DNA from 4 places in the Erwinia magellanica genome. Region 4 is predicted to be linked to each of the others. Evidence: predicted binding sites of a transcription regulator. Region 4 holds the regulator's gene; each other region holds the start of a gene.

Region 1 (3,132 bases), on a different contig from region 4:
ATGACTTCCCAGGTGGTACAGCCAATGCCATACGCCGACTCTTTCATCATCACCGGAGTCTGTTCAAACACGTCACGCATCACTGAAGCGATGTAGGGAATGATCATGATGGCCAGAATAATTCCGGCAGCCAGAATGCCTATCCCAAATGCAGGCCCCGAGAACAGCGCGCCAACGATGGGAATGTTCGCCATCAGGTCGCCCAGCGGCGTCTGGAAGTAGTTAGCAAACAGCGGGGCGAAGATAAACAGCCCCCACATGCCATAGACAATACTTGGGATTGCGGCCAGCAGCTCAATCGCCACACCCAGAGGGCGGCGTAACCAGCCAGGGGCAAGTTCTGTCAGGAACAGCGCGATGCCAAAACTAACCGGAACGGCGATAACTAACGCAATCACCGAGGTCACGACGGTGCCATAGATAGGCACCAGCGCACCAAATTGTTCGTTGGGAGCATCCCAGGTTTTGGTCCACAGGAAAGAGAAGCCGAACTTCTGCATGCTGGGCCAGGAGGAGAAGATCAGAGAGACAATAATGCCGCCGAGCAGAAACAGCACAATCAGCGCAGCCAGTTTTACCAGCGCACCGAAGATGAGGTCACCCTGTTTGCCGGGGGCTTTAAATGTCGGCTTGGTTTCAGCCATAGGATTCCCGATATTGAAAGTGTAGGGGCGGCACGACGATGCCGCCCGATGGAACAGGCCGGATTAACCGGCCCCTACAACCGCTTAGTAAAGCGCTTTACCCGAGCCGTCTTTTACGTTGGTTTTCCATGCTGCGCGGATCTGCTCAACAACAGAGTCCGGCAGTGAAGCGTAGTCCAGGCTGTTAGTGGTTTTGCCACCGTTTTTGTAAGCCCAGTCAAAGAACTTCAGTACAGCAGCACCTTTCTCAGCATTTGCCTGCTCTTTGTGCACCAGAATGAAGGTGGTGGAGGAGATTGGCCAGGCATCAGCTCCTTTCTGGTAAGTCAGGTCCTGTGCGAAAGATTCGCTCCAGTTAGCGCCTTTCGCGGCGTTGCTGAAACTCTTCTCGCCTGGCTCCACGGCTTTGCCGTCGGCATCAATCAGTTTGGTGTAAGCCAGGCTGTTCTGTTTGGCATAGGCGTACTCAACATAGCCGATAGAGCCAGGCAGGCGCTGTACGAAGGCCGCAACGCCGTCGTTACCCTTACCGCCAAGACCGGTAGGCCAGTTTACGGTGTTGCCTTTACCAATTTTGCTGTTCCAGTCGCTGTTAACTTTTGCCAGGTAGCTGGTGAACACGAACGAGGTGCCTGAACCGTCAGCGCGGCGAACCACGTTGATGTTGCTGTCTGGCAGCTTCACACCCGGGTTCAGTTTGGTAATAGCCGGGTCGTTCCATTTTTTGATGGTGCCCAGGTAGATGTCGCCCACGGTTTTTCCGTCCAGCGTCAGCTGGCCAGATTTAATACCCGGAATATTAACGGCCAGCACTACGCCGCCGATCACGGTAGGGAACTGGAACAGGCCATTTTTCTGCAAATCTTCATCTTTCATTGGCGCATCAGATGCACCGAAATCCACAGTCCTGGCAATGATCTGTTTTACACCGCCGGAAGAACCGATGCCCTGATAGTTAACCTGTGCGCCAGTTTCGGTGTTGTAGTCAGCAGCCCATTTATTATAAACAGGCGCCGGGAAGGTGCCGCCAGCGCCGGTCAGATTAGTGGCGGCAATTGCAGAAACCGCGCTCAATGAGAGGGTTACAGCTACGCATTGAGCCAGGGTTTTTTGCATCAGTGTCATGTTCCCTCCAGGGGATTTCAGGTCTGCTGTTTTAACAGGAATAATGATTGTTGCTGGAGGCAAAATAGGACAGTTTGATGACATTACCGTGTACGTAATATGACAGTTTTATGACAAAAGTTGGGGCGGCAGCCAGGTGGGTATAACGGACTGGATTTAGTGCGGCAGCTAACAGGGGGTATCAGGGGCAGGAAGCTTATTTTTTTGTACATCGCGCGAAAACACGGCTGTAAATAAATATTTCATCTGTAAAATAATAAAAGCCCTGACTATGACAGCCAGGGCTTTTAGGGTACTACACTTTCATTAATTAGCATTAAATTACTTAATTTTCACATACTGCTGTTTGTACAACTTAGCATGTACAAGTTCGCAAAGATAATATTAGGTTCTGATTCTATAAATACCTCCTATTATTACCAATTAACACGACCTGCCTTTTTACTCTTACACCAGACAGGCTGAACCAGTACAATTCCCCTCGCGATATCTACTTTTTGATGCGTGGCTTTACATCTTCACTTATTGATGCGTTGCCTTACATCATCGCGACTTTATCCCCACTGCGATCAACATAACAACTACGTGGCCTTAAAACATCATGTGGGCTGACAGCTCCTCACTATGATCCCCATACAACAATATAACGAGGCCTTTATCGCAGATAACTCTTTTACGCTCTTAAGCGTCAAACTACTTACTTACTTACTTACTTACTTACTTACTTACTTACTTACTTACTTACTTACTTACTTACTTACTTACTTACTTACTTACTTACTTAACTAACTAACTAACTAACTAACTAACTAACTAACTAAGAACTTACTACTGACAGACAACTTTCGTCTGCCGTTGACTAATAATCTACGCATCTTTAAAACGAAGTCAATACTGTTTTTAATAACATGTGATTACTTACAGCATTTTCTGCTGTGGCGGCATTAAAACCGGTCTGCGAAAAGATCAATAATATCTGTCGATATTTCCTTCTTAACCCACTCCTTGTGACCGGGTTCTTTAAAGAACCAGCCATATCCTTTTCTCTGCATCACCAATAAAAAATCCGGTCAGCCTTTTAATCGGCATAACCGGATTTTCTCAGGGAAAATCAGTCACTCATCCCACTGTTCTCCCTTGCCAGAGAAGCGGACTATTCCACCGTCACTGACTTCGCCAGGTTACGCGGCTGGTCAACGTCCGTGCCCTTGATCAGCGCTACGTGATAGGAGAGCATCTGCAACGGAACGGTGTAGAAGATAGGGGCAATAATCTCCTCAACGTGCGGTAGCGGGATAATGCGCATCCCTTCCGAATTGCTGAAACCGGCATCCTGGTCAGCAAAGACATAGAGCAGGCCACC
Region 2 (3,132 bases), on a different contig from region 4:
CTGTCGCCATCCTGAAACACCAGATATTTGCCCAGCACAATGCCCATCAGCGCCCCTACAGGATAGAAGGTCTGACTGACGTTAAGGCGCAGCGTGGCGTGATCCCGATGCCCAATCATTGAGCTGTAGGTATTTGCTGCCGTTTCAAGGAAGCTCAGGCCAATGGCGATGGCGAAGATGGCCGCCAGAAACATGGTGTAAGTTGCCATGTGAGAAGCGGGATAGAAAAGCACGCACCCGACAATATAGAGCGCCAGGCCCAGCAGAATAGCGACCTTATAGCTGCTGCTGCGGATCACCAGCGAGGCCGGGATCGCAATCAGGAAATAGCCACCGTAGAAGGCGCTCTGCACCAGCGCGCTGGCAAAATCGCTGAGGGCAAACACGCTTTTGAACTGGGTGATCAAAATGTCATTCAGGCTGGCTGCGCATCCCCACAAAGGGAAGAGGCAGGAGAGCAGAATAAACTGCAACAGCGGGGTCTTATTTAAATAGCCATCAGGCTGCTGAACGATGTTCGGGTGCATAGCGGATCCTCAGTTAACGGGTGAGAAAACGGTGAAAGGTATCGGCATCGGGATAGGAAAGCTGGGTTCCCCGTCCGGTGACGCTGCAAGCGGCATAGGCGGAGGCAGACGCCATCGCCTTAGCCACATCGCCATGCTGGATCAGGAAGTGGGCAAAGCAGCCGATAAAGGCATCTCCCGCTCCGCTGGTATCCACAGCCCTGACCGGCGTTGGTTCAACGCGGTGGACTTCATCGCCATGCATCCAGACCGATCCCCGGCTTCCCAGGGTAATGATCAGGTTTTTCAGGCCGCGTCCCAGCAACATTTGCCCTGCCCTGATCACCTCCTCATCCGTACTGACAGGCAGGCCGGTGAGGATCTCCAGTTCGGTTTCGTTGGGCATGAAATAGTCGCACTGGCAGGCATACTGAATATCGAGATCCGCTACTGCCGGAGCAGGATTAAGGATCACCTGAATACCGTGCTGACGCGCAAAGTCGATGGCGTAATAGACCGTGGGCAGCGGAATTTCCAGCTGCAACACTATCAGCCGACAACGCTTCAGCGCTTCAGAGGCGGCATCGATATCCGCTGGCGCAAGATGAGCATTCGCCCCTTTGATAATCAGGATGCGGTTCTGCGACCGATCGTCAACAAAGATAGGCGCCACCCCGCTTGAAGTGCCTGCGGCAACGGTTACGTTGTCAGCGTTCACGCCAAACTGCCGTAAGTTTTTAACCGTGTTCTCCGCGAAAAGATCTTCGCCAACCTTGCTGACCATCATCACCGCCGCGCCAAGCTTCGCTGCCGCAACGGCCTGATTTGCCCCTTTGCCACCGCAGCCCAAAGCAAAATCGGGCGCTTCTAAGGTCTCACCGGCTTTTGGCATCGTGTTGGTATAGGTGATCAGGTCGACCATATTTGAGCCAATGACGGCAATATCCATGACATTTTCCCCGTGTAAATTTTCTTCATTAAATGTTGTAGAAATAACAATAACAATCATCTTGTGTTATTTTTGTGACACCCGTCTCAGCCTGAAAATCGCGTCATCAGAGTCATGATTGGAGATTGACGGCCAGCGTGAAATGTTATTATTTTAACAAAACACCCCATCTGCTGAGGAACTCCCCCCGTGCAAAACCTTGACTATGCCCGCTACATTGACCACACGCTGCTGGCGGCAAATGCCACCGTGCAGCAAATTACCGCCCTGTGCGAAGAGGCGATGGCCCATCGCTTTTACGCCGTTTGCGTCAATTCGGGTTATGTTCCGCTGGTGGCAAAAACGCTGGAAAACAGCGGCGTGAAAGTCTGTTCGGTAATCGGTTTTCCGCTGGGCGCGGGACTGACCAGCGCTAAAGCGTTCGAAGCTAAAGCGGCTATTGAGGCGGGAGCGGAAGAGATCGATATGGTGATTAACGTCGGCTGGTTACAGAGTGGCGAGATTGCCGCTGTGCAGGCCGATATCCAGGCGGTGCGCGAGGTTTGCGGCCCGATCCCATTGAAGGTAATATTAGAGACCTGCCTGCTCAGCGATGCACAAATCGTTCAAATCTGTGAAATTTGTCGCGCACTTAGCGTAGCCTTCGTGAAAACCTCCACCGGTTTCAGCACCGGCGGCGCACGCGAAGAACATGTTCGTCTGATGCAGCAAACAGCTGGTCCGGACGTGGCGGTGAAAGCGTCAGGCGCGGTTCGCGATCGTCAGACAGCCGATATCATGATCAACGCGGGCGCCACCCGCATCGGCACCAGTTCTGGCGTCGCTATCGTCAACGGCAGTCATCCCGCCGGCGAGGGATATTAACCGTTCTTTAAGGAGTGACTGACCATGGAAACCCGGCGCGATGAGCGCGTAAACAAGCTGTCGTCTGCGCTGAAGCGAACCGACAAAATCCACCTGCGGGAAGCCGCGCGCCTGCTGGGCGTCTCTGAAATGACCATCCGGCGGGATCTCAACGAACAGCCTTCGGCGGTGGTGTTACTCGGTGGCTACATTGTCAGTGACCCTAAAAACAGTCAGGGGCACTATTTTGTCACTGACCAGCAGGCGCACAACGTCGAGAAGAAGCGGCGGCTGGGGCAGCTGGCGGCTTCGCTGATAGAACCTGGCGACACGGTATTTTTCGACTGCGGCACCACCATGCCGTGGATTGTCGATGCCATTGATAACGAGTTAGCGTTTACCGCTATCTGTTGTGCCATGAATACCTTTCTGGCGCTGAAAGAGAAGCCAGCCTGTCAGGTTATCCTTAACGGCGGCGAGTTCCATGCCGACAACGCCATCTTTACCCCGCTGGGGCACGGCTCGGTAATGGACAGCCTCTGCCCCGGCAAGGCGTTTATCTCTGCCGCAGGGATTGATGCCGTTCAGGGGGCAACCTGCTACAACCTCAACGAGCTGCCGATGAAGCATCAGGCGATGCAGCGCGCCCACCACAAAATTCTGGTGGCAGACAGTAGCAAGTTTGGCAAAGTGCTGCCCGCCCGTATTGACGAGCTGAGCGCCTTCGGCACGCTGGTCAGTGATGAGGCGCCGCCAAAGGAGCTGACCAACAGGCTGAAAAATCTGGGGATTGAGCTGATTACGGCGCAGAAGTGAAGGCTTCAGGCTGGATCA
Region 3 (3,132 bases), 790 kb from region 4:
GCGCTTTGCTGTCGTTAGCAATAATCTGACTGGAGTGCGCGTGGTCTGCGGTCACAATTACCAGCGTGTTCCCCTCTTTACGGGCAAATTCCAGCGCCTTCTGCACCGCCTCATCCAGATCGACCGTTTCACCGATCTGTCCGCATGGGTTGGCTGCGTGATCCTGTTTATCAATGGAAGCGCCTTCAACCTGTAGGAAGAAGCCGTGCTCATTTTTGCTCAGCAGCTCAATTGCCTTATCGGTCATCTGTGCCAGCGTTGGCGTGGATGCGGGACGCTCATTATTGACTTCACAGGTCACCGGTTTGCCCTCAATGTTGCCGTGATAAGTGGCTTTTGGCCCTTTCCAGCGCACAGGCATATTCCCCTGCGCAAACAGGCCCAACATCGGTTTCTGCTGGCTGGCTTCAGTCACCCCGGTCATGCCTTCCAGGTCAGTCACCCACTGATAGCCGCGCAGCTTAGCCTGCTCTTCCAGGGTTTTTCCCTGCCATTCACCCGCCTTTGCCGTTTCGCTGAACGTTTTACCGCCACCGCCCAGCGTAACGTCCGCTCTGGTATTCAGCAGCTGCTCGGCGATGGAGCCTTTACCCCCTTTCTCAAGCGCATTGGCGGCACACAGCTCACTGGTCTTTTCTGGTCCGTAGCACTTGCGCGAAGTGACGTGAGCGATTTGCGCGGCTGGCGTGGCATCTTCAAGCTCTGCTGTTGAAACGTTGCCGGTGCCTTTCCCTGCTGCTTTCGCCATTTCCATCAGGGTTGGGTGATCTTTGCCGTTAACGTCCACACCAATCGCGCCGTTGTAAGACTTCACGCCGGTGCTCCAGGCGGTAGCTGAAGCGGCAGAGTCGGTAACGTAGTCAGGCTTGTGCGTCTTCTTATCCAGCGAATAGTGGGTGTACTGGCCCGTTAACGGCAGCGCATCAATCCCCTTAAAGAAACCGCCTGCCCCTTCGGCATAGTTACGTGCCGCAGTGATTTCTGAATCCCCCATACCATCCCCAATCAGCAGGATAACGTTTTTAGCCGTGTTGCTGTTCAGAGAAGCTTTTAACGCTTCAGTCTGGTCACCTGTAAGGCGGCGTGCCCCGCCAGGCTGCGTGATATCCCCCTGCGCGGCGCGGCTGTAGGCCGCAACATCGGCCCAGGCGGTGGAGGAGATAACCGTAGCGATAAGAGAGAGGGTGAACAGACTTTTAAGTTTCATTAACTCGATGCTCCATGATGAAGTTTTGCTAAAGATTTCAGGGAGCCAGTTTGCGACACAACCATGATAGTTTTGTGTCGGAGACATTTCTGTATGATGACAAGGGTTTGCCGCACGCTTTTCTGCCAGCACCGCCTTTAAGCCGATAGAATAAAAGAAAAATATGCTTGACCGGGCGCCTTCTACTCCCTATAGTAGCGCCCCGTCGCCCCCTGGGACGACGCAGTAAAACAATACGGTGAGGTGTCCGAGTGGCTGAAGGAGCACGCCTGGAAAGTGTGTATACGGCAACGTATCGAGGGTTCGAACCCCTCTCTCACCGCCATATTTAAAGAGAAAGTCTGAGCGAAAGTTCAGACTTTTTTTTTGCATGTTATACCGGAGAGTGGGGTGAGAACCCTCGACAGGGTTCGACAAAACGGCAGGAGAGCCGTTTTGCACAGCTCTGCTGCCTGAAAGGCGAGGCACATGGACGTGCCTCGTGATCCCCCTCTCTCACCGCCCTATTTAAAGAGAAAGTCTGCGCGAAAGAAGAGACTTGCATAAAAAAAGCCCGGATTTTCATCCGGGCCTGGTCAGTTTTTTTACGGTTAGCCGTAAGCAAGCAGCGTACGCTGGCAGAGCTGTGAGCGGACGCAATCTTCTTTACCGAAACGCACCACGCTTACCATGTCATCATCCTCAAAACGAGCTAAGGCATCGCTGAGGCCTGACTGAACATGTGATGGCAGATCACACTGGGTGATATCGCCATTGACAATCACGGTGACGTTTTCCCCAAGGCGGGTCAGGAACATCTTCATCTGGGCGGCGGTGACGTTTTGCGCCTCATCAAGGATCACCACGGCATTTTCAAAGGTTCGTCCACGCATATAAGCGAAGGGAGCAATCTCCACCTTGCCAATTTCGGGACGCAGACAGTACTGCATAAAGGAAGAACCGAGACGTTTAACCAGAACGTCATACACTGGCCGGAAATAAGGGGCGAACTTCTCGGAGATATCTCCGGGCAGGAAGCCCAGATCCTCATCCGCCTGAAGCACCGGACGCGTAACAATAATCCTGTCAACATCCTTATGAATCAGGGCCTCAGCCGCTTTCGCTGCGCTGATCCAGGTTTTACCGCAGCCCGCTTCGCCCGTGGCGAAGATCAGCTGTTTGCTCTCTATGGCTTTAAGATAGTGCGCCTGAGCTTCATTTCGGGCTTCAATGGGCGTGTAATCGCGCGAATCACGCGCCATCCCTATTGAATCCAGCCCACCCATCTGCACCAGCGAGGTGACCGATTCTTCTTCACGCTGACGGTGACTGCGTGAATCGCTACGAAGCACACGTTTTGCTTCACGACGAGCTTTGATCACTGCTTTCTGTCTTCCCATAGTGACACCTTACAGTTGGTTTCATTTCCCGCATCTGGAATCGATGCGATTACGTGAACGCTTTAGAGGTTTCGGTGGCTTCCTTTTAAGCCTTGTCTGGCCAGAGATTAGGCGCATAGCCTGGCATAAGCGCAGCTGTGCACCGGTCGGGATTTATCGTGAGTTGGCCGTTAGAACAGAAAACTGAGAAAGTTGATGGGGAAGAATCGCCCTCGCAAAAAGCAGCGAAACTTTTTTTGTCGTACTGATGTCCGTTAAAGGACTTTACCATTCGCGATCTCCATAGTGAATCTGACAACACTTCTTTCTACCGCTGTTAATAAAGTGCTACAAATCTCAGTTCGAAAGCAACATCTATTTTACGTCAAGCGTAGCAATCTCAGGATTTATTGCCAGCAGGTGGCGGAAAATTAAATTTTTTCTAAGAATATTCATCGGGTTAGAAATTTTTTAATCACTAATCTGAATCGGAAAAACGGGAGGAAAGAAGGGAAAAAAGCCGACGGCAATATTGATTAAAAAACAACCTCCTGCCTCAGGGCGAGG
Region 4 (3,132 bases):
GAGGTTTCGTGATAAAGCGCCAGACAGATGGCGTCGAGCAGCGTAGTTTTGCCCGCGCCCGTCGGCCCGGTAATGGCAAACAGGCCGTTGCTGGCAAAAGGTTCAGCAGTGAAATCGATCTTCCACTCCCCCTTGAGGGAGTTGAGATTTTTAAACCGCAGCGTCAGGATCTTCATGCCTGCTCCTCGTCATCAATCTCAGTCAGCGTCTGTTTAAACAGCGTGGTGGCACGAGCCAGCCGCTCCGGCTCTTCATGCTCCTCAAGGGCCAGCCGACGACTGAACACCTCCTGCACGCTAAGCTCGCTGAGCGTCTCATTATTCTGCCGGTTGATGACCTGATCGCGCTGCTCCCGGCTGCGTCGCAGTAACACCACTTCCACAGGTAGCTTCTCCGTCAGTTCCTGAATACGACGCTGGAGATCGTTCAGCCAGGCATGGGTAGAAATTTCGATATCAAGCCACACGGTTTTGCCATCTTCACGCGGGAGGATAGCCGCAAGCTGCTGCTCAATCTCTTCCAGCGAACCTTTAATCATCTGCATGGGCTGAAATAGCGGGATCGGCAGCGTTTCAACCTTACTGAGCCTGCCGTCAGCAAAATCGACCAGGAAGACGCTTTTCTCCTTGCCCAGCTCATCAAAGCTGAGCGGAATAGGGGAGCCGCTGTAGCGGATATGGTCGCTATTGGCGATGCGCTGCGCACGATGGATATGCCCCAGCGCAATATAGTCTGCTGGCGGAAAAGCCTGAGCCGGAAAAGCATCAAGCGTGCCGATGTAAATGTCCCTCACCGCGTCACTTTTGGTGACGCCGACGGTCGTTAAATGGCCGGTGGCGATGATGGGGAGCGGCAGATTATGGCGTTCACGCACTTCCAGCGCCGCCTGCCAGCAGCGCTGGTAGTGCTGGGTTATCGCTTCCAGCAGCGTCAGCTGTTTCTCCCGGCCTGACTGGCCCGCCTTGCTGAGGGTAATATCGCGAGGGCGCAGGAAAGGGATAGCACAGAGCAGCGCGCCAGGTTTACCTTCGCGCGTGTTCAGCATCAGCACCTGTTGCGCAGGATCGTCGCTGGCTGCGGCAATGACCCTGGTATTCAGACAGGCAAGCAGCTCGCGAGATTCGTTCAGCGTGGCCACAGAGTCATGATTTCCACCCAGTACCACCAGCTCACAGCGGGTTTGCTGTAGCTTCACAACAAAACGGTTGTAGAGTTCACGCGCATAGCTGGGCGGCGCTCCCGTATCGAAGATATCACCCGCCACGATAATGGCATCTACCTGCTTTTCCACCGCCTGTTCCAGCAGCCAGTCAATAAAAGCCTGATGTTCCGCAGCACGGCTTTTGGTGTAAAAGAACTGGCCCAGGTGCCAGTCTGACGTGTGGAGTATTCGCATGGGGTCCCTCTGAGGCGTAAAGCAGTGCCGACGATTATAAACAGCCAGAGGCAAAACCCCAGACACATTGACCACTACCTTCATAAAAGTGTTATAAATCGGTGGGCTGGGGTCAGTTTTGTTCATAAAACTGTCATAAAACTGACGCATAATGGCGCCGCATATCCAGTGGCATTCCGTCACAGTAGCAGGAGCAATAATGGCTAAGCGCATTCTGGTAGTCGAAGATGAAGCCCCAATCCGTGAGATGTTGTGTTTCGTGCTGGAGCAAAATGACTATCAACCCATAGAAGCGGAAGATTATGACAGTGCGGTCAGTATGCTCATCGAACCCTGGCCTGATTTGATCCTGCTGGACTGGATGCTACCGGGGGGATCGGGCATTCAGTTTATCAAGCACCTGAAGCGTGAAGCGATGACCAGGGATATCCCGGTGATGATGCTCACGGCGCGCGGCGAAGAAGAAGATCGCGTTCGCGGTCTGGAAGTGGGTGCTGACGACTATATTACCAAGCCATTTTCGCCGAAAGAGCTGGTGGCGCGAATTAAAGCAGTGATGCGCCGCATCTCGCCAATGGCGGTGGAGGAGGTTATTGAGATGCAGGGATTGAGCCTGGATCCCTCTTCACACCGCGTGATGTCCGAGACTCAGCCGCTGGAAATGGGGCCAACGGAGTATAAGCTGCTGCACTTCTTTATGACGCACCCGGAGCGGGTCTACAGCCGTGAGCAGTTGCTTAATCATGTGTGGGGCACTAACGTGTACGTCGAAGATCGTACCGTTGACGTTCATATTCGCCGCCTACGCAAGGCGCTGGAACTGACCGGGCACGATCGCATGGTGCAGACGGTTCGCGGAACAGGTTACCGTTTCTCTGCACGTTACTGATCGTTCGCACTGGAGCCTCTACCGTGTTGGAACGCCTCTCCTGGAAGAGACTGCTGCTGGAGCTGGTACTGGCCTGCCTGCCCGCCCTGATTTTGGGGCTGCTGGTCGGCTACCTGCCCTGGCTGCTGCTGATCGCCGTGTTGGCCGTACTGGGCTGGCACTTCGCTAATTTACTCCGTTTATCCCACTGGCTCTGGATCGATCGCAGCATGACGCCACCGGCCGGTCGCGGCAGTTGGGAGCCTCTCTTTTATGGCCTTTACCAGATGCAGGCGAGAAATCGTCGGCGTCGGCGCGAGCTTGGCCACCTGATTAAGCGTTTTCGTAGCGGAGCGGAGTCCCTGCCCGATGCCGTGGTACTTACCACAGAAGAGGGAACCATCTTCTGGTGCAACGGCCTGGCGCAGCAGATGCTGGGGCTGCGCTGGCCGGAGGATAACGGTCAGAACATCCTTAACCTGCTTCGTTACCCCGAATTCACCCGCTACCTCCGCCAGCGGGATTTTTCCCGGCCATTGACCCTGGTGCATAACAGCCATCGCCAACTTGAATTCCGCGTAATGCCCTATTCAGAAGGACAGTGGTTGCTGGTGGCGCGTGACGTGACGCAGATGCATCAATTGGAAGGCGCCCGCCGTAACTTTTTCGCTAACGTCAGCCATGAACTGCGTACGCCGTTAACGGTGCTACAGGGTTATCTGGAGATGATGAATGATTCCGGAATGGAAGGGCCGCTGCGGGATAAAGCGCTGCATACAATGCAGGAGCAGACCCGCCGTATGGATGGTCTGGTGAAACAGCTGCTGACGCTGTCACGCATTGAAGCCGCGCCAGCGCTCGATCTCCA

The links. The regulator PhoB, encoded in region 4, activates phosphate uptake and scavenging genes when phosphate is short. The targets are predictions, from matches to a motif close to CTGTCATAAAACTGNCNNAT.
Region 1: pstS (phosphate ABC transporter substrate-binding protein PstS) is a predicted target of PhoB. The motif match lies at 1,867-1,886, and genes of this name have one in related genera.
Region 2: rbsK (ribokinase) is a predicted target of PhoB. The motif match lies at 1,517-1,536, and genes of this name have one in related genera.
Region 3: phoA (alkaline phosphatase) is a predicted target of PhoB. The motif match lies at 1,269-1,288, and genes of this name have one in related genera.

The regions. Positions count from the first base shown of each region.
Region 1 covers NZ_JBCHVC010000004.1:500,952-504,083, forward strand. Annotated here, with positions in the region: gene pstC (phosphate ABC transporter permease PstC) at 1-644, opposite strand, end outside; gene pstS (phosphate ABC transporter substrate-binding protein PstS) at 729-1,769, opposite strand; gene glmS (glutamine--fructose-6-phosphate transaminase (isomerizing)) at 2,923-3,132, opposite strand, start outside.
Region 2 covers NZ_JBCHVC010000003.1:220,138-223,269, forward strand. Annotated here, with positions in the region: gene fucP (L-fucose:H+ symporter permease) at 1-527, opposite strand, end outside; gene rbsK (ribokinase) at 541-1,455, opposite strand; gene deoC (deoxyribose-phosphate aldolase) at 1,645-2,319, shown strand; gene deoR (DNA-binding transcriptional repressor DeoR) at 2,344-3,114, shown strand.
Region 3 covers NZ_JBCHVC010000002.1:932,487-935,618, reverse strand. Annotated here, with positions in the region: gene phoA (alkaline phosphatase) at 1-1,207, opposite strand, end outside; tRNA gene AAH450_RS11720 (tRNA-Ser) at 1,445-1,532, shown strand; gene phoH (phosphate starvation-inducible protein PhoH) at 1,798-2,586, opposite strand.
Region 4 covers NZ_JBCHVC010000002.1:145,645-148,776, forward strand. Annotated here, with positions in the region: gene AAH450_RS07730 (AAA family ATPase) at 1-176, opposite strand, end outside; gene sbcD (exonuclease subunit SbcD) at 173-1,396, opposite strand; gene phoB (phosphate response regulator transcription factor PhoB) at 1,596-2,285, shown strand; gene phoR (phosphate regulon sensor histidine kinase PhoR) at 2,309-3,132, shown strand, end outside.